Regions from separate parts of the Barnesiella sp. An22 genome, predicted to be linked through region 1. Evidence: riboswitches for the same ligand, from Rfam matches in the RefSeq annotation. Region 1 holds a riboswitch; each other region holds the start of a gene.
What was found. Region 1 has a riboswitch for cobalamin ahead of ABGT88_RS06005 (DUF5074 domain-containing protein). Riboswitches for the same ligand answer to the same signal wherever they lie in the genome.

Region 1 (5,477 bases):
ACGTTGATCCTTCGTGAGATTAAGCATAAATTTTAGGAGCAGTAGAAAATCGGTGGGGATAACCACACAGTTTAACGATTTTAAAAAAAAGGACTTTTGGAGAATAGGCGTAAAAAAACGTGGGATTCGCAAAGTCAGAACGCAGCAAGGATTAACACCAAAACAGGCCGCCCTCAAAAATTCTGAGAACGGCCTGTTTACAGACTCTACAATTAGATAAACCTTATCTCTTTATCTCGGACAGATGGCTCAATAGAACTTCGACATCGGATAGATGTTCACCGGATAACTGCCCTTGTTTTCGAGATTCATCACCAGCTTCGGCTCATCGCCGCTGCAATCGTAGACGAGGATATTCCCGTCGGAAATCCGGGCCTCGTTCAGGTCGTTCGATACCGATACATAGAGCAGATTCTTGTTCGGGTCGGCTACAACGTTGCAGGTCAGATACTCGGCTTGCGGAGCATCGTTTTTCACCTGGATATACTCCTCGATTTTCCACGTCTTGAGCGAGATGCGGCTCACCGTCAAGGTACCGGCGGCAAAGTAGAGGTAGTCGCCAGCCAGCGTCACGCCCGACGAGTTCATAAACTCGGCCGAGATGTCGGCACTGATGGGTTTCTCGAGTATGACGCTCATGGTCTCGGTGTCGACAAAGGTGAGATAACTTTTCAGGCTGCCCGAGCGGCCGCAGGTAGCCACCACGATTTCGTGGTCGCCCGTGCGACAGATACCGCTGATAAATTCGCCCGAAAGGTCGAGCGAACGGGTCAACTTGTTGCTGTCTTTCGTGAACTCGAAGAGCTGGGTATTGGTCCAGAATCCCCCGCCGGAACAATAGAGGTGATCGCCGATGACGGTCATGCCGCGTGTGCCCACAACGGTCTCGATTGTATTCCCCTGGTTGCCGAAGTGGTATCCACCCTCCACGAGAGTCAACTCGCCGGTCTCGGTATCGAGGCGGAACATGCCCTGTCCGTCGGCCAGAAAGAGGTTATGCTCGTCGATAACGGCCAGATTCTCGAGCGGCGTGACCAGCGGCAACGAGTCGACCACCTCGAGCGAGCCCTCGGGTTTATGAAACTTCAGGTCCTTGAAATGGAATACCTTCTCGCGGCGGAAGGTCTCGGCATCGACAATGACGATAGTCCCGTCGCCCGGCTCGCTGTTTCCCAAATCGGGCACCTCGGTATTGTTGCTCATGATGTAAATCTTGTTTCCATAGAGGTAGAGATCTTGCGACGTATTGCCGCAGGCCGAACCGTTGACGGTACGGTAGACATTCTGCTCGACCTGCCCCTCGGGCGAAATCCAGGTGACCGAGCCGTTCTCCAGACGCGGGGCTCCCTGGTTGAGAATCAACACTCCGTCGGGCGAAGCATATCCGCCGAGAGCCGTGGGCGGATTAGTGCCGCCACCGCCCGTATTACCACCGTTACCTACAAGTTCGGGGTCGGACGAGCAACCGCCCGCCGCAACCATGGCCCCCGTCAGCACGAGGGCTGCAATCCATCTGTTATTCATTGCGCAAAACATATTTCTTACAGATTACTGACGACCGGCCGGGAAATAGAAGCCGGCGGGGAAGTGGGTATAGTTTTCGTATTTGACGGCCGGAGCCTCGGTGCTGGTGGCAAAGTCGAATCCCCAGATCTGGTTCTGCCCGAAGAGGGCATACGACTTGAGGGTATTGATGTAGACACGTCCCGACTTGGGGTGCACGCCCAGTCCGTTGTAACGGATGCCGGCGTTCTTGTCCAGAGCAGAGAGGTCGACCATCCATTGCTCGGCCTCGAGACCCGAGTCGGCCTTGAGATCTTCGCTCTCGTCGAAAGGCAGACAGTAGACCGTCACCCCATCGGCATAGTAGAGGTTGTTGCCATAGGCGGCGAAGGCCTCGCCCGACGAACCCACGGCCGGTTCAACGCCTATGCGGCGCTGAATCATCGAGCGGTCCGACAGGTTGAACTTGCCGATGGCAATCTGTCCCGAGCCTACGGTCGTCGAGGTAGAGGTCATCACCCACATCCGGCCGTCGTCGGCGCCCTGAATGCCCAGCACACGGTTGATCATGCAGGGGATGCTGTACGGGAACGAAATCGACGTCACGGCATCGCTCTCGGTCGAGAGCTCGAGAATCTTGCTCAAATAGCCCGACTTGAAGGTGTAGGCCTTGCCTCCCATCGTCACGAAGCGGCTCTTCGGCGCACCGTCCGAACCGGTCACGAAGGTCAGCGACTTGGCCGTGGGGTCGAAACGGTAGATACCGGCGTTGTCGCGGATATAGAGATGCTGCTCGTCGAGCACGGCGATATGCGTGGGCCAGTCGAGCCCCTGCAGGTCGTCGGTCGTGTAGGCGGCCGTACGCTTCAAGGTGTGGGCATCGGCCACCACCAGCATGCCGTCGTTTTCGAACACCGTGCCGTTGGGGTTCTTGTTGCCATTCTGCGAGATGATATAGACCTTGCCGTTACAGAACGCCATGTCCTGTGCCACGTTGCCCAGCTCGGTACCGTTGACCGTCTTGTAGGCATCGGCCACCACATACCCCTCGGGCGAAATCCAGGTGAGCGAGCCGTTCTCGGTAGTCATGTTCCCCTCGTTGAGCACAAAGACCCCGGCCGGGTCGTCAAAGGCATTCAGACAATACAGCTCCACCTTTTGCGAAAGGTTCTTCCCGCCTGCGCCCGCTACCGTGACGGTGAGCGTAGCTTTTGTTTCGGCATCGGCCGTGGCCGAGATTTCGATTTTCCGGGCATCCTGGTCGACCGTTGCACTCCACCCGGCGGGCAGCGATTCGGTCTTGACCGACTGCACATGCTCTGCCGCATAGGCAATCTCTACTTGGGTATCGGGAACCACAAACACCGGCACATCGGTTGCAACAGCCGTTGTCCACTCAAACTTCGGGTCGGGCATCGGTTCTTCACTCTCTTTCGAGCAACTGCCCATAATCAGAGCTACCGCTACCAGCAGCACGCCCCACATCTTTCTTACTTTCATCATTCTACTTTTGGATAAAAATCTATTATTTAACAAGTTGTTGAAAATTTGCAAAACAAGGTCCCGGGCCGGAGAAGAGACGGCAAGCCCGGCCGTTGCCATATTGTCAAGACGGCAACGCGTCGTGCCTGCCTGTTCCCGGGCAGATGCCCCAACAGGTTTACACAGTACCCCGACACGGGTTATGAATGGCTCGAAAAGCCTGAAAAAAGTATATAGCATTTACGTCGTACATTTAACCGTCCTGTCCACGGGCTCGATTAAAAACAAAAACTGACGGCAGGTCTTCTGACTGACTCCCCACTCGAGGCCTTCCCGATATTGCAATCAGTGGCGTATAGAATTCGAGCGGTTGGCGGAGCTTCACAGCAGCGGGACTGTCCGGGATTTTCACCCGATTCCCTTTTAATCCTCGAGGCCCGGCGGACCTTTTGGAACCAATCGGCTGCAAAATTAGTATTTTTTTCTGGAGAAAGATAACTTTTTGCTTCCTACTTCAAACAGATTGTATATGGTGCAGCTTATAGTCTTTATCCTCAGCGGTCTTGACAACACACTCCCCCCACAAAAAAAGCATGAGCGCATATAGCCGAGATGCGGCTGTATGCGCTCATGAGTTTCTCTGAAGAAGTTTTGCCGGTTCTCTCCTACACCGGCTCCATTTTTTTCTATACTGCCAAACTTATCTTACCAGAACCTTCTGGCCGCCGATAATGTAGAAACCGTTCGGCAGATTCTCGGCAGCAACCTCCCGAGGTACGTTGGCCCGCACCTTCATGCCTTGCAAATTGAAGACATCGACACGGGCACTTCCCGAATCCACACGGTCGGAGACCACAGACTCGATGCCCGAACTCGCCGATTGCCCCTCGAGTATCCAGGCATTCAGCTCCTTTACCCGGGTCGTGGCCGAGGCAAAGGCTTCGATGCCGTTGGCATCGGCTTCGGTGGGGAAGACACGGATGGAGGTAGCCCACTTGTCGTTCACGAAGATGTCGAGGATGGAGTGGTCGATAAAGATATTTATCTTCAGCTCACTCCCCACGGCCGGACGCTCGGGCAAGATGCAACGATAGACACCGTCGTATACGCCGGCGTCGTTGGTCAACCGAGGCAGGGCGCTGAAGTCGGCCACGAGTTCACCCGTTGCCGGAGTGTACGAAACAACGGCCTCGGCACTGCCGCTCTTGAAGATGTGGAAACCGAAGTCGGAGGCACCCACCTCGAATGTGCCGCATATCTCGACCGAGCGTCCGCTCACAGGCGAGAGGTCGAGAGTACCGTTCAGGTCGAACCCCGTGCGGGTAAAGGTGGTCGTGGTGCGTAACCCGGTCAACCCCTCATAAGGTTTCTGCGACAGCGAGCCGTCCTCAGCAATAGACCACTCGCGAGGCAACGAATAGCAGTGAGCCCAACCCAGGTTCCAGTTGGAGACCGACGACAACTTGTCGGGGACAATGCCCAGGGAAATCACCTTGTCGTTGTGCCGATAGATGGTGGGCGACAAGAGACCGAAGCCGTCGCGGGAGTTCAGCTCGACCAGACGCGGTTGCGAAGAATCGGCATCGGGCACAAACTTTCCATCGGCGGCAATCGAGCCCGTCCAGTACAAGGTGTGAACACCTTGCGATGTGTTGAGCGGCGTGACGGTGAACAGCCATCGGCCGTCGGGCATCGGGGTGATGTTGGGCATCTCCCAGAAGGTACCGGCTTCGGCAGCCGACGAGCCCGTGAAGAAGAGGTCGCCGTCGTTGCTCCACATGCCGGTGAGCGGGTTGTAGCGATGCAGAGTGGTTGTGCCTACCCCATTCTTCGAAGAGCCCACAATGATGTAGGCGTTGTCGCCGTTGCGGAAGAAATAGGGGTCGCGGAAATCGTCGGAGAGTCCGCTGGGGCGACCACCGATAATGGGGTTGCCGGGCAACTTGCTCCACTCGTTCAGGTTGTCGGCGACAGGCGTGGCCTGCGCAATCGTGGCCTTGGCATAATCTACGGCCGTATAGAGGATGTTGGGCTCTCCGCCCGTCACCTCATCGTCGGCAAAGAGACAGCCGCTCCAGCACCCCTTGATGTCGTAGGCGTCGCCGGGAGCCAGGGCAATCTTCTCCTCCCGCCAGTCATAGAGGTTTTCGCTCGAGATATGTCCCCAATGCAAGCGGGCCATGTAGGGGCCGTCGGCATTCTTCTGGAAGAAGAGGTGGTAGCGGCCGTCGGCATAATACATGCCGTGGCATTCGTTGGTCCACCCGGCGGCAGGCATACCGTGGAAACGCGGACGCAGCAAATCGTCGGCAAAGCGCGAGGCCGGTATATCGAGGTCGGGCTCATGCTCGGGTTGCCAGGTCTGTATCTCGTCCAGCGACTTGGCCTCGTTCCAAATCGAAATATCGTCAATCAGTCCGTTGAACGACATCAGCTCGAAGGGGCCCGACAGGCGGGACTCGGAGCCCTGCCCCATGTAAAACGAACCGGCG
Region 2 (5,477 bases), 150 kb from region 1:
CGCCTGCGACTCGCTGGCCGAGTTCAACCCCATGCTGGGACACCGTGGCTGCCGTCTGGGTTGCACCTATCCCGAAATCACCGAGATGCAGGCCCGCGCCATCATCGAGGCCGCCCTCAACGTGAAAGCCCGCGGTATCGACGTTCACCCCGAAATCATGGTACCTCTCGTAGGTGTGGTTGAGGAGTTGAGAATGCAGGCCGATGTCATCAACCGCGTAGCCGCTCAGGTATTCGAAGAGCGCGGCGATACGGTAGCCTACAAGGTAGGTACGATGATCGAGGTACCCCGTGCCGCCGTTACGGCCGACCAGATTGCCGAGGTAGCCGACTTCTTCTCGTTCGGTACGAACGACCTCACGCAGATGACCTTCGGTTACTCGCGCGACGATGCCGGCAAGTTCCTCAAGATCTACAAAGAGAAAGGTATCCTCAAAACCGACCCGTTCGAAGTGCTCGACCAGAAAGGCGTGGGCCAACTCGTTCGCATGGGTGTAGAGAAAGGCCGTTCGACCAAACCGACCCTCAAGGTAGGTATCTGCGGTGAGCACGGTGGCGAACCCTCGTCGGTTAAGTTCTGCGCCAAACTGGGCATGAACTACGTATCGTGCAGCCCCTACCGCGTGCCCATCGCCCGCGTAGCTGCCGCCCAAGCTGCCATCGAAGATTAAGCGATTGCAAATTCTATTCCTTAATAAAAGAGCCATGCCGGTATAGGCATGGCTCTTTCTGTATTCGACAGCCCCGCCCCCGATAACTTCTGGATACCGCGTCGCAGCGCGGTATGACAAGGATGTCACCCCGCCCCCCCGATGCGGGGTCCACTGAACAAGGAACAAAGGGTAATTCCCGACGAACTGGACTCCGCGTCGAGTGCGGAATGACACGAGCTACCAACGACACTTGAATGCCACGGCAGGTACAAGAATTTGAAACACCATTGTCACAGAGATTTCACAGAATCGGCCAAGCGGGAGACGGGGGCTTTCGCTACTTTTGCTGGAGTGAAACGGGCGGGGGCATCTGCAACCTCCACCCATAAACGCGACAGGTATGACAAGAAGATGGTTTCCCCTGCTCTTGGGGCTGGCGATGGCCACCGTGTGGGCGGCACAGGCTGCCGGGCCCAAGTATGTGTTTTACATCATCGGCGACGGCATGGGTGTGAACGAGGTGAATGCTACCGAACTCTTTTATGGCGAGCTGGCCGGCCGGCAAGGACCGGAGCGGCTGCTCTTCTCGCAATTCCCCCACTCGGCTTTCGTGAATACCGGCTCGGCCAGCAGCGACATTACCGACTCGGCTGCGGCGGGCACGGCTCTGGCTTGCGGAGTGAAGACCCGGAACAAGATGGTGGGGGTCGATGCCGACAGTGTACCGGTATACAGCATAGCGGTGAAGGCTCAACAGCAGGGGGCAGCTGTGGGTATCGTGACCAGCAGCGAAATCGACGATGCCACGCCGGGGGCCTTCTATGCCCACCAGGTGAACCGCAACAACCGCTACGAGGTGGGGCTCGACCTGCTGGCGACGGGGTTCGACTTCTACGCCGGCAACCGATTCAAGCAACCGTCGCTCCCCGGCAGGGAATCGCTCTACGACCTGCTGCCCAAGCGGGGATATGTGCTGGCTACCAGTGTAGACGATTACCAACGCAAGGCCCAGAAGGCCGGGAAGATGGTGCTGTTTCCCGAGCGAAGCATCACCTATGCCATAGACCGCCAGCCCGGCGACATGCGGCTGGCCGACCTCACCCGCTGCGCCGTGGATTTCCTGTCGCGCAACGAGCGGGGCTTCTTCCTGATGATCGAGGGGGCTCAGATCGATTGGGCGGGACACACGCGCGACGGGGCTACCGACCTGCGCGAGGTGAAAGACCTGGAGGAGTCGGTACAGATTGCCTGTGACTTTTACCGGGCTCACCCCGACGAAACCCTTATCATTGTTACGGCCGACCACGAAACGGGTGGTGTGGTACTGGGCACGGGCGAATATGCCCTCAACCTGCAGGCGCTCCAGTACCAGACGATGAGCGGCTCGACCTTCACCCGGCAGATTGCCGACTGGCGACGGGCTGGAGAACCGGTTTCGTGGGAGAGGGTGAAAACGGCTCTGTCGCAGGCCTTCGGCTTCTGGTCGCACCTCACCCTTACGGCCGAACAGGAGGCCCGCCTCAAACGGGTATACGAGGAGACCTTGCTCAACCCCTCGGACACATTGGTACAGTCGCTCTACGAGGCCAACGAACCGATGACCGAAACGGCCAAACAAATCATCAACGAGATAGCCCGCATCGCCTGGACCTGCGGCTCGCACACGGCCGGCTATGTGCCCCTCTATGCCATAGGAGCGGGTGCCGAAAAGTTTGGCGGAACCATCGACAACACCGATATTCCCCGAATCGTTTCCGAGATTTTCGGATATAAATAAATAGCTAATCTTCAGAGTAATACAAAAGACACAGTCTCTTTTGTGTAAGATTTTTTTAGAAAAACATTGTGAAATTAGGACAAAGGATATAACTTTGCCCCCCGTAATCGGTTTGCCCCGTCCGAATCGGCCGAGGCAATGAAAAGGGAATCGGGTGCAAATCCCGAACAGGCCCGCTGCTGTGAGTTTCGTATGAGTTTTCAGACAAATACTGCAATGCCACTAATCCAGACTCGATTGGGAAGGCGTCTGAGAGGGAGACAAGTCAGAAGACCTGCCGATTGCGTAGAAACAACTGTTGCCGGCTCCGTGGACCGAGCCGCCGGTCGAAAGAAAATTTTTCGGAAAAAAGAGATTTTTTGCTTGAGCAATAGGAGTAGGCGTCGCGTGGGCGACTCTATTCCGCCATTCAGTATTTAACTAAAAAAGAAAAGATTATGGCAAGAAAAATTCCTTTTAGTGTAGATATAACGGGGAGCTTCGTATACTCCGAGCCCCTCGTCGAAGCCCGCAAACTGTATCACGACGGGGTGTGGAGTTCGGCCAAGCTGCACGAAATCGAAGATAAAGAGATTTATCGCATTGTCGAGAAGTGCAAAGAGATAGGGCTGAAGTGTGTAACCGACGGCGACTACAAGTCGACCAACTATCTCGACTTTTTCCACCACCTGGAGAATATCACGAAACAGGAACCGGCTCAACCCGAAGAGGTGAAGGAGTCGGTTATCTCGGGCAAAATCGGATTTGACAACGCCTACCCCTCCACGCCGAAGGTGACCCAGCGCTTCACCTACCTGACGGGTATCATCGGGGGCGACATGTATGCCAAGGTGCTGCTCCCCTCGCCTGCTACGCTGCTGGCCGAGCTGCTCCGCCCCGAGAACCGCTACAATACCGGGCGCTACTACCCCGATATGGATTTGCTCGTGCACGACATCGCCCAAACTTACCAGACGGTCATCAACGAGTTTTACGACATGGGGTGCCGATTCCTGCAACTGAGCGACTACGCCTGGAACCTGGCCGGCAACAGCGACCTCGAGCAGGTGGCCCAGGCCGCACACATCGACCTGCTTTCGCTGGTGGCTACCTCGGCCAAACTCACCGAGGCTTGTCTGGCTCAGAAACCCGACGACATGTGCATCTCGCTGCAGTTCCACGAGAAGTGGTGGCGCGTGGGCGACAAGGAGAAGACGGCCGAGCTGCTGCTCTCGACCCGGGCCGATGCCATTGCACTCGACTTCGGCGACCGCGAAAACGAGAACATCGACCTCTCCATGCTCAACTACTGCCAGGGCAAAGAGGTGATTCTGGGATTGATTTCGACCTCGAGCCTGCAACCCATATCGACCAGCAGCATCACGCTGCACATCGAGAATGCAGCTCGTCTGCTCCCGCTCGAGTCGCTCCACCTGAGCAGCCAGGGCGACTTCCGCGACAACGAGGGCAACAGCATCGTCTCGGAACAGATGATGTGGAGCAAAATCGTAACGATGAAAAATATTGCGAAGAGCGTTTGGGGCGAATAAATCGTTCGCCTGAACGACTACTCCCGACCTGTGAGCCGATAGTCGATGCGGTCAACATGCACCGGCTATCGGTTCTCTCTTTCCAATCTCTATCTTGAAAGAAGAGAATGGGCGGCCCGGGCACCGTCAAATGTCGAAAACTTCGTTTTCCATTTGCCACTGCTCTCGCCTTTCACTATCTTTCCAGAAGAAAGGAGGCGGCTCGGCTCTGTCAAATGTCGAAAACTTCGTTTTCCATTTGCCACTGCTCTCGCCTTTCACTATCTTTCCAGAAGAAAGGAGGCGGCTCGGCTCTGTCAAATGTCGAAAACTTCGTTTTCCATTTGCCACTGCTCTCGCCTTTCACTATCTTTCCAGAAGAAAGGAGGCGGCTCGGCTCTGTCAAATGTCGAAAACTTCGTTTTCCATTTGCCACTGCTCTCGCCTTTCACTATCTTTCCAGAAGAAAGGAGGCGGCTCGGCTCTGTCAAATGTCGAAAACTTCGTTTTCCATTTGCCACTGCTCTCGCCTTTCACTATCTTTGCACGCTGAAACATTGGTCAATACTACAATAAGGTGAACAACGTACACGAAGAACTGAAATCGGTATCGCAATTCCTCACGGAATATGCAACCTGTTTGATGGCATCGGGCGTACATACCTCGCGTATCGTGCGCAACACGGCCCGTATAGCCGAGTCGTTTGGGTTCGAAGCCCACATGACACTCTTTCACAAAACCATCAGCATGACCTTGCGAAGCAAGGACAACGCCCACGTATACAGCACGGTGAGTACCGCGAAATCGGGGGCAATCAATTTTGAATTCAACTCCGAATTGAGCGCCCTCAGCTGGGAAGCCTACGACAACCACCTCCCGCTCGACACGCTGTGGGAGAAATTCCACGCCATCACGAGCAAACCTCGCATGAACCCGTGGACGGTGTGGATTCTGGTAGGCTTTGCCAATGCCTCGTTCTGCCGGCTCTTCAACGGCGACTGGATAGCGGTAGCCGCCGTATTTGTGGCTACGCTCGTGGGATTCCGCATCAAACAGATATTGCACTTCAACCACTATTTCGTATTCACCATATCGGCATTTGTCGCATCGCTCATCGCCTCGATTACCATGTGGCAGCACTGGGGCACCACCCCCGACATCGCTATCGGTGCCAGCGTGCTCTACCTCATACCGGGCGTCCCCTTGATTAACGGGATTATCGATATTATCGAAGGTCATGTGCTGGCCGGCACCGCCCGACTCATCAACGCCCTGCTGTTGATTGTCTGCATCGCCTTCGGTATGGGTATCACTCTTTTAATGATGGGAGGGAAACTGTTATGATCGACTGGCAAATATTAGGCTCGGTCATTGCCGACGCCATCGGAGCTGCCATTGCAGCCATAGGCTTCGCCGTTATCTCCAACCCGCCCCGCCGGGCCATTCTGTATGCAGCATTACTGGCGGCCGTAGGTCACAGCATCCGGTTCGTACTGCTGAAATATGCAGGCCTCGACCTGGCTTCGGCCTCGTTTATCG
Region 3 (5,477 bases), 1.4 Mb from region 1:
TGCCGGCATTGTGGCACCCCCGGCAATGGTGCGTACAGCCGGCCAGATAGATGGAATAGCGTACCCCAAAACCGTCGGAGATGGTCTCGGGGTAGACATTGATCAGGTGCAGTGTTTCCATTTACTTGTGTTTTACCCGGTCGCGCTCTTCGGCCTGCTTGGCCGAGTTCCACGACTCGAGGCTGCCGGTGAGGTAGCCGGTAATGCGACGCATGCGCGAGATGTTCTCGCTCTTGCACACCGGGCATTGCGTATAGATGACACCCCGGTAGCCGCACGCACGACAGGTGTCGACCGGGTGGTTTATCGAACCGTAACCGATGCCCTCGTCGTGCATCACCTTCACGATTTTCAAGATGACCGATACATTCTTCTTCGCCTCGCCGTCGAGCTCGACATAGGTGATGTGTCCCCCCCGCGTAATGGCGTGGAAGGGGGCCTCCTTACGGATCTTCTCGACGATGGTCACCGGCTCCTTCACGTCGATGTGGAACGAGTTGACGTAGTAGTCGCGGTCGGTCACGCCGGGGATAACCCCGTAGCGCTTGCGGTCCAGACGGGTGAAGCGACCCGAGAGACCCTCGGCCGGCGTGGCCAGTACCGAGTAGTTGAGCCCATAGCGGCTCTTGTACTCCTCGACCACGTTGTTCATCACCATCACGGCATCGTAGAGCGTCTGCCAGGCCTCCTCGTTGCGGGCATGCCCCTCGCCGTAGATGGCACACATGGCATTGTGGCCGCCGATAAAACCGATGCCCAGCGTACCGCTATTGATTACGTCGCCCACCTCATCGTCGGGATTCAGCCGTCCGCCACCCTTCCACACGTCGTTACCCATCATGAAAGGGAACTGACGGGCGAGAGCCTTGCGCTGATACTCGTACCGCTCGTGCAACTGCTCGGCAATCATCGAGGCGGTGGTGCGCACCTTCTCGAGAAAGAGGATACGGGCCTCGCGGCGGATGGCGTGCTTGTCGCCGTCGGGGTGCAGCTCTTCGGCCTCGCGACGCGCCTCGATGGCCAGGCGCGGCATATTCATCGAGGTAAAGGAGAGGTTGCCCCGCCCCCACGAACTCTTCGCACCGTGCAGGTTTTCAAACACCCGGGTACGGCAACCCATCGTGGCCACCTCGTAGCGGAAGCGGTCGGGGTCGTCGGCCCGCCAAAATTCGTTTCGGTTGTAGTCGGTATCGAGAAATACGAAATTGGGAAAGAGCGAAGTGGCCGTGGTGCGGCACGACTCGAGCAGCAGGTCGAAGTTGGGCGCCTTGAACGGGATACGTCCCGCCATCGCCCCCTCGAAGTCGGCCATCGCCGCAGCATAATCCTCGTCGCTGTACGATACCCCATCCTTCACCTTGAAAATCTGTATCGGGAAGACCGGCACCTCGCCGTGGCCCAACCCCTCGGTTGTAGCCGAGAGCAGCTCGCGTATGACCATGCGCCCCTCGGGCGAGGTATCGGTACCGTAGTTTATCGAACTGAAAACCACCTGGTTGCCACCCCGCGAGTGCATGGTGTTGAGATTGTGCACCAACCCCTCCATGGCTTGGTGGGTATCCTTGCGGGTAGTCTCGTAGCTTTGTGTCCAGGCGGTGCGCAACTCATTGGCCGAGAGAGTCAGGCCCAGAGTCTGCAGGCGGTCGGCCAGTGCAGCCTGTTGCACCTCCGTATCGGCTATCGAGGCGACCGAGTCGGCTATCGCCTCTCGCAGCGACGGATGGTCGCTCTCGCCGTGCAGGCGCAAGATGAAGTCGATGGCCGTCTCGAGATGTTTGCGGAAACTCTTCAGCACCCCCGGTGCCATGAAGTGGTCGAAAGCCGGGATGGCCTGCCCGCCGTGCTGCTCGTTCTGGTTGGTCTGGAACACGATAGTGGCCAGCGTGGCGTAGCTCTGTATCGACTGGGGTGTGCGCACGGTTCCGTTTTTGGTGTGGAAACCGCGGTTGAAAATATCCTCCAGGTCGTACTGCACGCAGGTGGTCGTCTTGGTGGGATAGTAGTCGAGGTCGTGGATGTGAATGTCGCCCTCGCGGTGCGCCCGCCCGTAGCGCACCCCCACCAGATACTTGTAGGCGTAATCCTTGGTCACCTCCGAGGCGAAGGTCATCATCTGCCCGGCCGGCGTATGCGACGACATGTTGGCGTTGCTCAGGTTCACGTCGTTCTTCTCGACAGCCACGATGCCGTCCATCACCTGCTTCATCGAGGTGCGTTTCTCGCGCTCCTTGGTGCGCCACTCGCGATAGATGATGAAGCGCTTGGCCACCGAAGGGTTGCGCCGCATCAGATGGCGCTCGACCAGATCTTGAATCTCCTCGACCGAAATCTCGCTCTTGTCGATGGCGGCGGCCACCTCGCCGGCAATCTGTTTCACCGCAGTTTCGTCGTCGATACCATCGGCCCGATAGGCCTTGGCAATAGCCCGCTCGATTTTGGCAATCGAGAAACTCTCTTGGGCACCATCGCGCTTGGCAATGGTAATGCCTGCATAATCCATGTTGATAAGTTGTTTAGGGTTGGATACTGCGGACGTCTCCTCGAACGTCCTTTTGCTTCTCTCTCACTCCGGCAGGTCTTCTGGCTCTTCCCTGCCCCGATGACGCCTTCCCGACATTACAGAAACAGATTCTCGTCAGTGGCTCGTGTCACGGGACTTTCACAGGAATTACAGCAGCGGGACTGCTCGGGATTCTCACCCGATTCCCTTTTTATCGACACCATCGTACAACGGGGCCGAACCGGAATGCGGGTACAAAGTTACACAAATTCGCGATAACCAAACAACAAATTTCGAGACAAAAGTTTCCTTTTTCGGGAAACTTTTGAAAACCAGAATAGAAAAAAGTTTCCTGAAACCAGCAACGAATAGAGGCCCATACCAACTCCCATATGGAAACTATACTGCTATAAAACAGCAAAAAAGGCATCTATTCCATTGTTCAATCGGATATCCAATCGAATCAACCAAATTGTTATCTATTCCAGCAACATAATAAAAAAGGCGAGATAGTAATCTCTCTATAAGAGAGAGAACCTTGCCGCACCATTTGTCCCCAAGGTGCAACAAGGTTCTCTGTATCTTCCGGGACAAGAGCGTCCCTGATATCTTACCAATTACAGAATGAGCATGGCGTCGCCATAGGCACCGAAACGATACCCCTCCTTGAGGGCAGCATCGTAGGCCTCGAGGACAATTTCATATCCGCCGAATGCCGCTACCATCATCAGCATGGTCGAAAGCGGCATGTGGAAGTTGGTCACCAGACTGGTGGCTACCGTAAAGTCGTAGGGCGGGAAGATGAACTTGTTGGTCCAGCCGTCGTAGGTCTTCATGTGGCCGCCGGTGCTGACCGCACTCTCGATACCCCGCATCACCGAGGTACCCACGGCGCACACCTTGTGGCCGCCATCCTTGGCGTGGTTGACGAGCTCGACCAACTCGGGAGTTACAATCAGCTGCTCCGAGTCCATTTTGTGCTTGGTGAGGTCTTCGACATCGATTTCACGGAAGTTACCCAGGCCCGAATGGAGGGTGAGGAAGCCGTAGTCGATGCCCTTGATCTCCATGCGCTTCAACAGCTCACGGCTGAAGTGGAGCCCGGCAGCGGGAGTGACCACAGCCCCTTCGTGGCGAGCAAAGATATTTTGATAACGCTCGGCATCGAGCTCCTCGACCGGGCGGGTGATATAGGCCGGCAAAGGCATCTCGCCCAGTTTGTAGAGGGCCTCTTTGAACTCGTCGTGCGAGCCGTCGTAGAGAAATCGCAACGTACGGCCGCGCGAGGTGGTATTGTCGATTACCTCGGCCACCATCGAGTCGTCGTCGCCGAAATAGAGTTTGTTGCCGATACGTATCTTACGGGCCGGCTCTACCAGAACGTCCCACAGGCGATTCTCTTCGTTGAGCTCACGCAGAAGGAATACCTCGATTTTGGCACCGGTCTTTTCTTTATTGCCATAGAGGCGGGCGGGAAAGACTTTGGTGTCGTTGAATACAAACACATCTTTCTCTTCGAAATAGTCGATAATCTCTTTGAAGATGCGGTGTTCAATCTTTCCCGTTTTCCGGTCGATGACCATCAACCGGGACTCGTCCCGGTTTTTTGCCGGGTATTGAGCGATTTGCGCTTCGGGCAATTTGAATTTGAATTGGGACAGTTTCATATTTGTTCGTTATTACTTTCTTCGTTTTTATCTTCTTCGGAGGTTGTCAAGGGGGCCTCGTCGATCATTCGGGCCACCTCATCGACCGACAGGCAATCGGCGAGCGTCACATCGCCCACCCGTGTACGCACAAGCCCCACCAGATGAGCTCCACTGCCGAGGGCCGCCCCGATGTCGCGGGCAAGAGCCCGTATGTAAGTACCCTTGCTGCAAACGACCCGTATCTGGATAAGGGGCAATTCGCAGGAGAGCAGCTCGATTTCGTCGATCACCAGCTCCTTGGGTTTAAGTTCTACCTCCTGCCCCTTGCGCGCCATGTCGTAGGCTCTGCGCCCATCGATCTTACAAGCCGAATAGGAGGGAGGCACCTGCATAATGGAACCGACAAAACGCGGTAATGTTCGCTCTACGCTCTCGCGGGTGATGTGCTCGTGCGGGTAGTGTGCATCGATTTCGGTCTCCAGGTCGAACGAGGGGGTAGTCGCACCCAACTGCAAGGTGGCGATATACTCTTTGGTATGGTACTGAAACTCCTCGATACGCTTGGTTGCACGTCCGGTGCAGACAATCATCACTCCCGTAGCCAGGGGGTCGAGTGTACCGGCATGACCCACTTTCAGTTTCTTCTGCTTGAGCCTGCGCAATATCCGCAATCGGATTCGCTTGACCACATCGAACGAGGTCCAATGCAGCGGTTTGTCGATATATATGATTTCGCCTTCGTTAAAATCCATTACATAATCGTTAAGTTATGTCCCGTCAACAACATGACGAGAATCACACCACCCACTATTATACGATACCACCCGAAGGCCTTGAATCCATAGCGGGTAACGAAACCGATGAAAAACTTGATGGCCAGCAAGGCTACCACAAAGGCAACTACGTTGCCCAACAACAAAGTACCCATGTTGTTCATAATCAAATCGGCTCCTTCAGGTTCTGAAAACAGCTTCAGCATCTTGTATGCCATTGCCGCAAACATGGTGGGAACAGCCAGAAAGAACGAGAACTCGGCTGCCGCCTTGCGCGAAAGTTTCTGTGCCATACCGCCCACGATGGTCGCCATCGAACGCGATACACCCGGTATCATGGCGATACATTGGAACAATCCTATGTAAAATGCTCGTTTCTCGGTAAGCTCGGTGTTGTCGCTGCCCTTGTTGAATATCCGGTCGCAGAAGAGCATGAAGATACCGCCAATAACCAGCATGACGGCAACGACTACCACGTTTTCGAGCAGGGCATCAATCCAGTCGCCCAAGAGCAAACCGAATATGGCAGCGGGGATGAATGCCACCAGCAACTTC
Region 4 (5,477 bases), 870 kb from region 1:
CCCGTAGGGAATCTCGATATCGGCCTCGGTGCCGTCCTTGATAAAGCTGTCGGACACCACCTCGCCGGTGCGCACATCGACAATGCCGTAGGTCACGCTGTTCTCCTGCGACGCATCGTTCCAGGCCACACTGTACAGATAGAGCGAATCGCCGCATATCTCCATCTCGCTGCACGGAATGTCGAGCGTGTCGCTCACCTCCATGCGGCCGGTGCGCTTGTCTTTCTCCAGCACGAAGAGGCGCGAAGGCACCGACTTGTAGTCGCCCCGCGACGATACCCACAACTTGCCGTAGCGATCGGCCCGGATGCGATGCAGGTTTATCCCCACGGGAATCTTGCGTATCTGTGTCATCGTGGCGATGTCGACTACCGAGACCGTATAGTCGTAGTTGGGCTTGCGGTATCCGCCCGAATTGGCCACATAGATGAGGCCGTCCTGCACCACCAGCTCGTCAGGCTGATAGCCTACCGTCACCTCGGCCGTCACCTCGAGGGTGGCCGTGTCGACCTGGAAGACGGCGCCCAGCTGTGCGTTGGGGTCGATGCCCACCGGCCCCACATAGGACGACACATAGGCATAGCCGCCGTCGAAAGCGACGTAGCGGCAGTTGGGTATGTCGACCTGCCCCAGCCGCTTGCAGGTGCGGGCGTCGAGCACCTCGACCTTGTGCGAGCAGTTGATAACGGCATAGAGTTTGGAGCCGTATATCTCTATGTCGTTCCCCACGTCGCCCAACTCTTTCACCACATTGGGATTACGCTCGGCATAGAGGTTGCGGGCATACTGCCCCTGCTCGAAGTCGACAAAGTCGAGCGTACACTTGTTCGACCCCATGTTGCCCTCGTTGAGCAGATAGAGCCCGGCAAAGGGCGACTCACGGTCGAGCATCGGCAACGACTCGTATTCGGTGAGGACAATCACATCGTCCTCCCGGCACGAGGTCATCGATACCAGCATCGCCAGCATCATCCCGATAATTATATGTAAAATTCTGCCTCTCATCATAATTCGATAGCTATGCCAAACCGATAGTTACGCATCGGCATGGGGAAATTGAGCACTACGTCGTAGGCCTGGTCGAACAGGTTGTTGACCTCGGCCGTCACTTTCAGATTCACAGCTTTGATTTTGAACGACTTCACCAGCGATATGTCGCTCGTGTACCACGGCTGCACATAGTTATACTCGATATTCTCCTGCTGGTTGTACCGCTCGCCCACGTAGACAAAGCTGTAGTTGAGGCCCCAATCCTTGTAGGTGAGCCCCAGAATGGCCGAGCCGCTGTGCCAGGGGATATAGGGTATCTGGTCGCGGTAGTAGTTGTCGCTGGGGTTGGTGATGTCGATGGCCTCCTGATAGGTATACTGCACCTTGGTCATCAGCCCGATTTCGAGCGGCAGACGGAAGGTGGCCGTGGCCTGCACGTCGACACCCCGGATGTCGACCTTCCCCAGGTTGAGCATGGTCCAGCGGAACTGCTGCCCCTTGGGATAGGCGACAATCTTGTCCTTCACCAGATTGTAATAGGCATCCACACCGGTATGGAATCCCGAGAGGAATCCCGTCTTGGGTGCCACGGCATAGGTAAAGCCCACGTTGTACTGGGTGGCACTCTCGGGCTTCAGGGCCGAGTTGCCCATATCGGTGTAATAGAGGTCGTTGAAGGTGGGCATGCGGTATATCTGCTTGTAGAAGGCTCGCAGCACCCAGTTGTATCGCTTGAGCGGCTGGTACGAGAGGAAGACGGCGGGTGTCACCTTGCTCTTGTTGGGAGCCTTGGTCTGCCCCTCGGCCGTCTCGTCGACCAGCGTAGCCAGCACGCTGGCCTGCATCTTCAGCCGGTCGGCCAGCGAGAAGGCGGTAGCGGCCGAAATCCAGTGGGTGTAGCGGCTGGCCGAGAGGTACTCCGACAGGCCGTTCCACTGCATGTCGTAGGCCACCGACACGTCCCAGTTGCGGAGTATCGAATACTTGTTGGCCAATGACACGTAGACCTCGCGCTGCTTGTACTGGTTGTCGACCCGCATCAGCTTGTCGTCGTTGTTCACATAGTGGGTATAATCGAACGCATACTTGGCATTGACCTTGAGGCTGTACTTGCGGGTAATATCCTGCTGATAGACGCCTTGCACGAAGGTGTTGCGGTCCCACAACCGCTCGCCGTTGCGCCACACGTTGTTGACGATGGCGCCGGGGATACCCCGCTCGGAGCTGTAATGGTAGACGTAGGCTTTCCAAAAACCGTTGGAGAGATAGCCCTGCAGACCGCCCTCGAAACGCACGGCATCGATGTCGCCGTTTTGCCGGGTAGCCGTGGTGTCGTAGGCCACCTCGCCCGAGGGGGTAACCCGCTTGTAACGGAATTTGTACTTACCGCTCGAGTTGGTCCACTCGCTGTTGAAGGTCATGCTCACGCTCTCGCTGAGCTTGTATTCGAAGAGCACCGAGGGGTTGACCAAGTCGAACGACCCCGTTTTGAACGAGGCCTTCAGGTGCGACTTCTCGCCCGGCTTGAACTTGGGCCGACGGGTAGTGAGGTAGATGGAACCGGCCGAGCCGAACTCACGGGCCGACTGGAATATCTCGCTCTTCTGCCCGTTGTAGAGCGAAATCTCCTCGATGTTCTCGAGCGAGAATTTCCCCAGGTCCACCTGGCCGTTCTGAGCATTGCCCAACTGGATACCGTTGTAATATACCCCCATGTGGTTGGTACCCATGCTGCGGATGTTGACGGTCTTCAAACCGCCCACTCCACCGTAATCCTTAATCTGAATACCCGAAAAGTAACGTATGGCATCGGCCACCGAAAAACTGTTGAGAGCCTGTAACTCCTTCCCTGCAAGTTTCTGTGAGGGTATCACCTCGCTATACCGGTTGGCCGTGACCATTACCTCGCCCAGCGACCGGGTCTGTATCGAGTCGGTCGACGAAGTCTCATCGGCCCACACCCGCACGGGCAGAGCAGCCAGTACCCCAATCGCACACACAAACGATACCCAACGACAAAGTCTTTCCATCGGACTATTTTTTAACAGCCTCGGAGCGGGTTCTTTCGATACAAGTCGGTGTAAACAGACGGACGCGTGTAGGCCACCCTTCCGCAGATTCACAAGCTCTACCCCCCGAAAGCTAATGACTAAAAGCATGGCAGGTCTTCTGACTTACTCCGGTAACCGAGGCCTTCCCAATCGTCATAATCAGTGGCTTTCAAGTATTCTCGGCACCTCTACGGGAGCTTACAGCAGCGGGACTGTTCGGGATTTTCACCCGATTCCCTTTTCATTCTACGCCCCGGACGGGGTTTCGAAACCAATGCGTGACAAAGGTAACACAAATTATTGATACTGTTCTATTTTTTCTTGGAAATTATTCCAAACCAAACCTGCACCCCAATCGTTACTTGTGAAAAAAGTATTGATTCGTAATAAAAAATAACGGTTATAAATTTGTATCAATCACAAATTTTACCGAATATTGCGAAAATTTTCTTCATCTACATACAATACACTTATGGAAGAAAACCAAACCTTGAAAAACGACAATTTCGTAGTGCGCGTATGGCGATTCTACCTTGAAGGATTCCGATCGATGACCTTGGGAAAAACACTTTGGGCAATCATTCTTATCAAACTGTTCATCATGTTTTTTATCCTGCGGCTCTTCTTTTTCCCCAACATTTTGCAAAAAGAGTTCGATACCGACGAGGAGCGGGCCAATGCCGTCATCGAAAATCTCACCAATACTAATAATTCTCAACAACAACAATCACAGGAGTTATGAACGATCTTTTCACGCTCGTAGACTGGTCGAGGGCACAATTTGCACTCACCGCTATTTATCACTGGCTGTTTGTCCCCCTCACGCTGGGGTTGGGCATAATCGTCAGTATCATGGAAACCATCTACTACCGTACCGGCGACGAACGATGGAAAACCATTACCAAATACTGGATGACCCTCTTCGGCGTCAACTTCGCCATCGGGGTGGCAACCGGTATCATTCTCGAGTTCCAGTTCGGTACCAACTGGTCCAACTACAGCTGGTTCGTGGGCGACATCTTCGGGGCGCCGCTCGCCATCGAGGGCATCATGGCCTTCTTCATGGAGGCGACCTTCATCGCCGTCATGTTCTTCGGCTGGAACAAAGTGAGCAAACGGTTCCACCTGGCTTCGACCTGGCTCACCGCCATAGGGGCCTCGATTTCGGCGCTGTGGATTCTGGTAGCCAACTCGTGGATGCAATACCCCGTGGGCATGAAGTTCGACCCCGAGACTGCCCGCAACGTCATGGACGACTTCTGGGCGCTGGTACTCTCGCCGGTAGCTGTCAACAAGTTTTTCCACGCCGTATCGGCCGGCTGGGTGCTGGGCGGTATCTTCGTCGTGGGCGTGAGTGCATGGTATCTGCTTAAGAATCGCGAAAACTTCCTGGCCAAACAGAGCATCCGCGTGGGGGCCTGGGTAGGTCTGGTGGGGGCTCTCGTCGTAGCCTACACCGGTGACGGTTCGGCCTATCAGGTAGCCGACAAGCAACCCATGAAACTGGCTGCCATGGAGGGTGTCTACCACGGCAAGGAGGGGCAGGAGCTTATCGCCTTCGGTATTCTCAATCCGGCCAAGGAGTTCAACAACAACGAGAAGGAGTTTCTCTTCGACATACCTATCCCCAAACTGCTCTCAATACTGGCTACGCGCCAGGTCGACGGTTTCGTGCCGGGTATCAACGACATCATCGACGGCGGTTACCCCGACAAGAACCTCAAGGGTGAGGAGATTATCGCGCTCTCGGCCCAGGAGAAGATGGAGCGCGGCCGCCTGGCCATCGCCGCTCTGGCCGACTTCAACACGGCCCGGCAAAACAACGACACCACAGCCATGAACGAGGCCCGGGCCCGACTCGATGCCAACTACGAATACTTCGGCTACGGCTATGTCGACTCGGTCGAACAGCTCATTCCCCACGTGCCGTTTGTCTTCTACTCGTTCCACATCATGATTATCCTGGGCGGTTACTTTATCCTCTTCTTCATCCTCGTGCTCATCCTCTCCTACAAAGAGAAACTGCATAACCTCAAATGGATGTTGTGGGTAGCCATACTCACCATTCCGCTGGGATACGTCTGCCTCGAAGCCGGCTGGATTGTGGCCGAGATGGGCCGCCAACCGTGGGTTATCCAGGACATTATGCCTACCTTCGCCGCCATCTCGAAAATCGAGGTAGCCTCGGTACAGACCACCTTCTGGTTGTTTGCCGCACTCTTTACCATCCTGCTCATCGCCGAGGTGGGTATCATGTTGAAACAAATCAAAAAAGGAACCGAAAAAAAATAAAGACACACTATGGAACTGAACGAACTATTTTACCAGCACTATTGGTGGTTTCTCATCTCGCTGCTGGGCGCAATACTGGTATTCCTGCTCTTTGTGCAGGGCGGACAATCGCTGCTGGCGACCATGGGTAAAAACGAAATTGAA

Region 2: another riboswitch for cobalamin. It lies ahead of ABGT88_RS06535 (hypothetical protein); the one in region 1 lies ahead of ABGT88_RS06005 (DUF5074 domain-containing protein).
Region 3: another riboswitch for cobalamin. It lies ahead of ABGT88_RS00380 (anaerobic ribonucleoside triphosphate reductase); the one in region 1 lies ahead of ABGT88_RS06005 (DUF5074 domain-containing protein).
Region 4: another riboswitch for cobalamin. It lies ahead of ABGT88_RS02555 (TonB-dependent receptor domain-containing protein); the one in region 1 lies ahead of ABGT88_RS06005 (DUF5074 domain-containing protein).

Annotation. Positions count from the first base shown of each region.
Region 1 is NZ_OZ007014.1:1,491,859-1,497,335, reverse strand. It holds gene ABGT88_RS06010 (DUF5074 domain-containing protein) at 250-1,524, opposite strand; gene ABGT88_RS06005 (DUF5074 domain-containing protein) at 1,549-3,006, opposite strand; cobalamin riboswitch at 3,264-3,460, opposite strand; gene ABGT88_RS06000 (LamG-like jellyroll fold domain-containing protein) at 3,686-5,477, opposite strand, start outside.
Region 2 is NZ_OZ007014.1:1,640,531-1,646,007, reverse strand. It holds gene ppdK (pyruvate, phosphate dikinase) at 1-670, shown strand, start outside; gene ABGT88_RS06540 (alkaline phosphatase) at 1,053-2,429, shown strand; cobalamin riboswitch at 2,521-2,726, shown strand; gene ABGT88_RS06535 (hypothetical protein) at 2,867-3,958, shown strand; gene ABGT88_RS06530 (threonine/serine exporter ThrE family protein) at 4,515-5,282, shown strand; gene ABGT88_RS06525 (threonine/serine exporter family protein) at 5,279-5,477, shown strand, end outside.
Region 3 is NZ_OZ007014.1:98,495-103,971, forward strand. It holds gene nrdG (anaerobic ribonucleoside-triphosphate reductase activating protein) at 1-121, opposite strand, end outside; gene ABGT88_RS00380 (anaerobic ribonucleoside triphosphate reductase) at 122-2,500, opposite strand; cobalamin riboswitch at 2,553-2,761, opposite strand; gene queA (tRNA preQ1(34) S-adenosylmethionine ribosyltransferase-isomerase QueA) at 3,118-4,167, opposite strand; gene truB (tRNA pseudouridine(55) synthase TruB) at 4,164-4,901, opposite strand; gene ABGT88_RS00395 (undecaprenyl-diphosphate phosphatase) at 4,901-5,477, opposite strand, start outside.
Region 4 is NZ_OZ007014.1:617,825-623,301, reverse strand. It holds gene ABGT88_RS02560 (YncE family protein) at 1-1,005, opposite strand, end outside; gene ABGT88_RS02555 (TonB-dependent receptor domain-containing protein) at 1,005-3,020, opposite strand; cobalamin riboswitch at 3,132-3,332, opposite strand; gene ABGT88_RS02550 (DUF4492 domain-containing protein) at 3,514-3,783, shown strand; gene ABGT88_RS02545 (cytochrome ubiquinol oxidase subunit I) at 3,780-5,333, shown strand; gene cydB (cytochrome d ubiquinol oxidase subunit II) at 5,343-5,477, shown strand, end outside.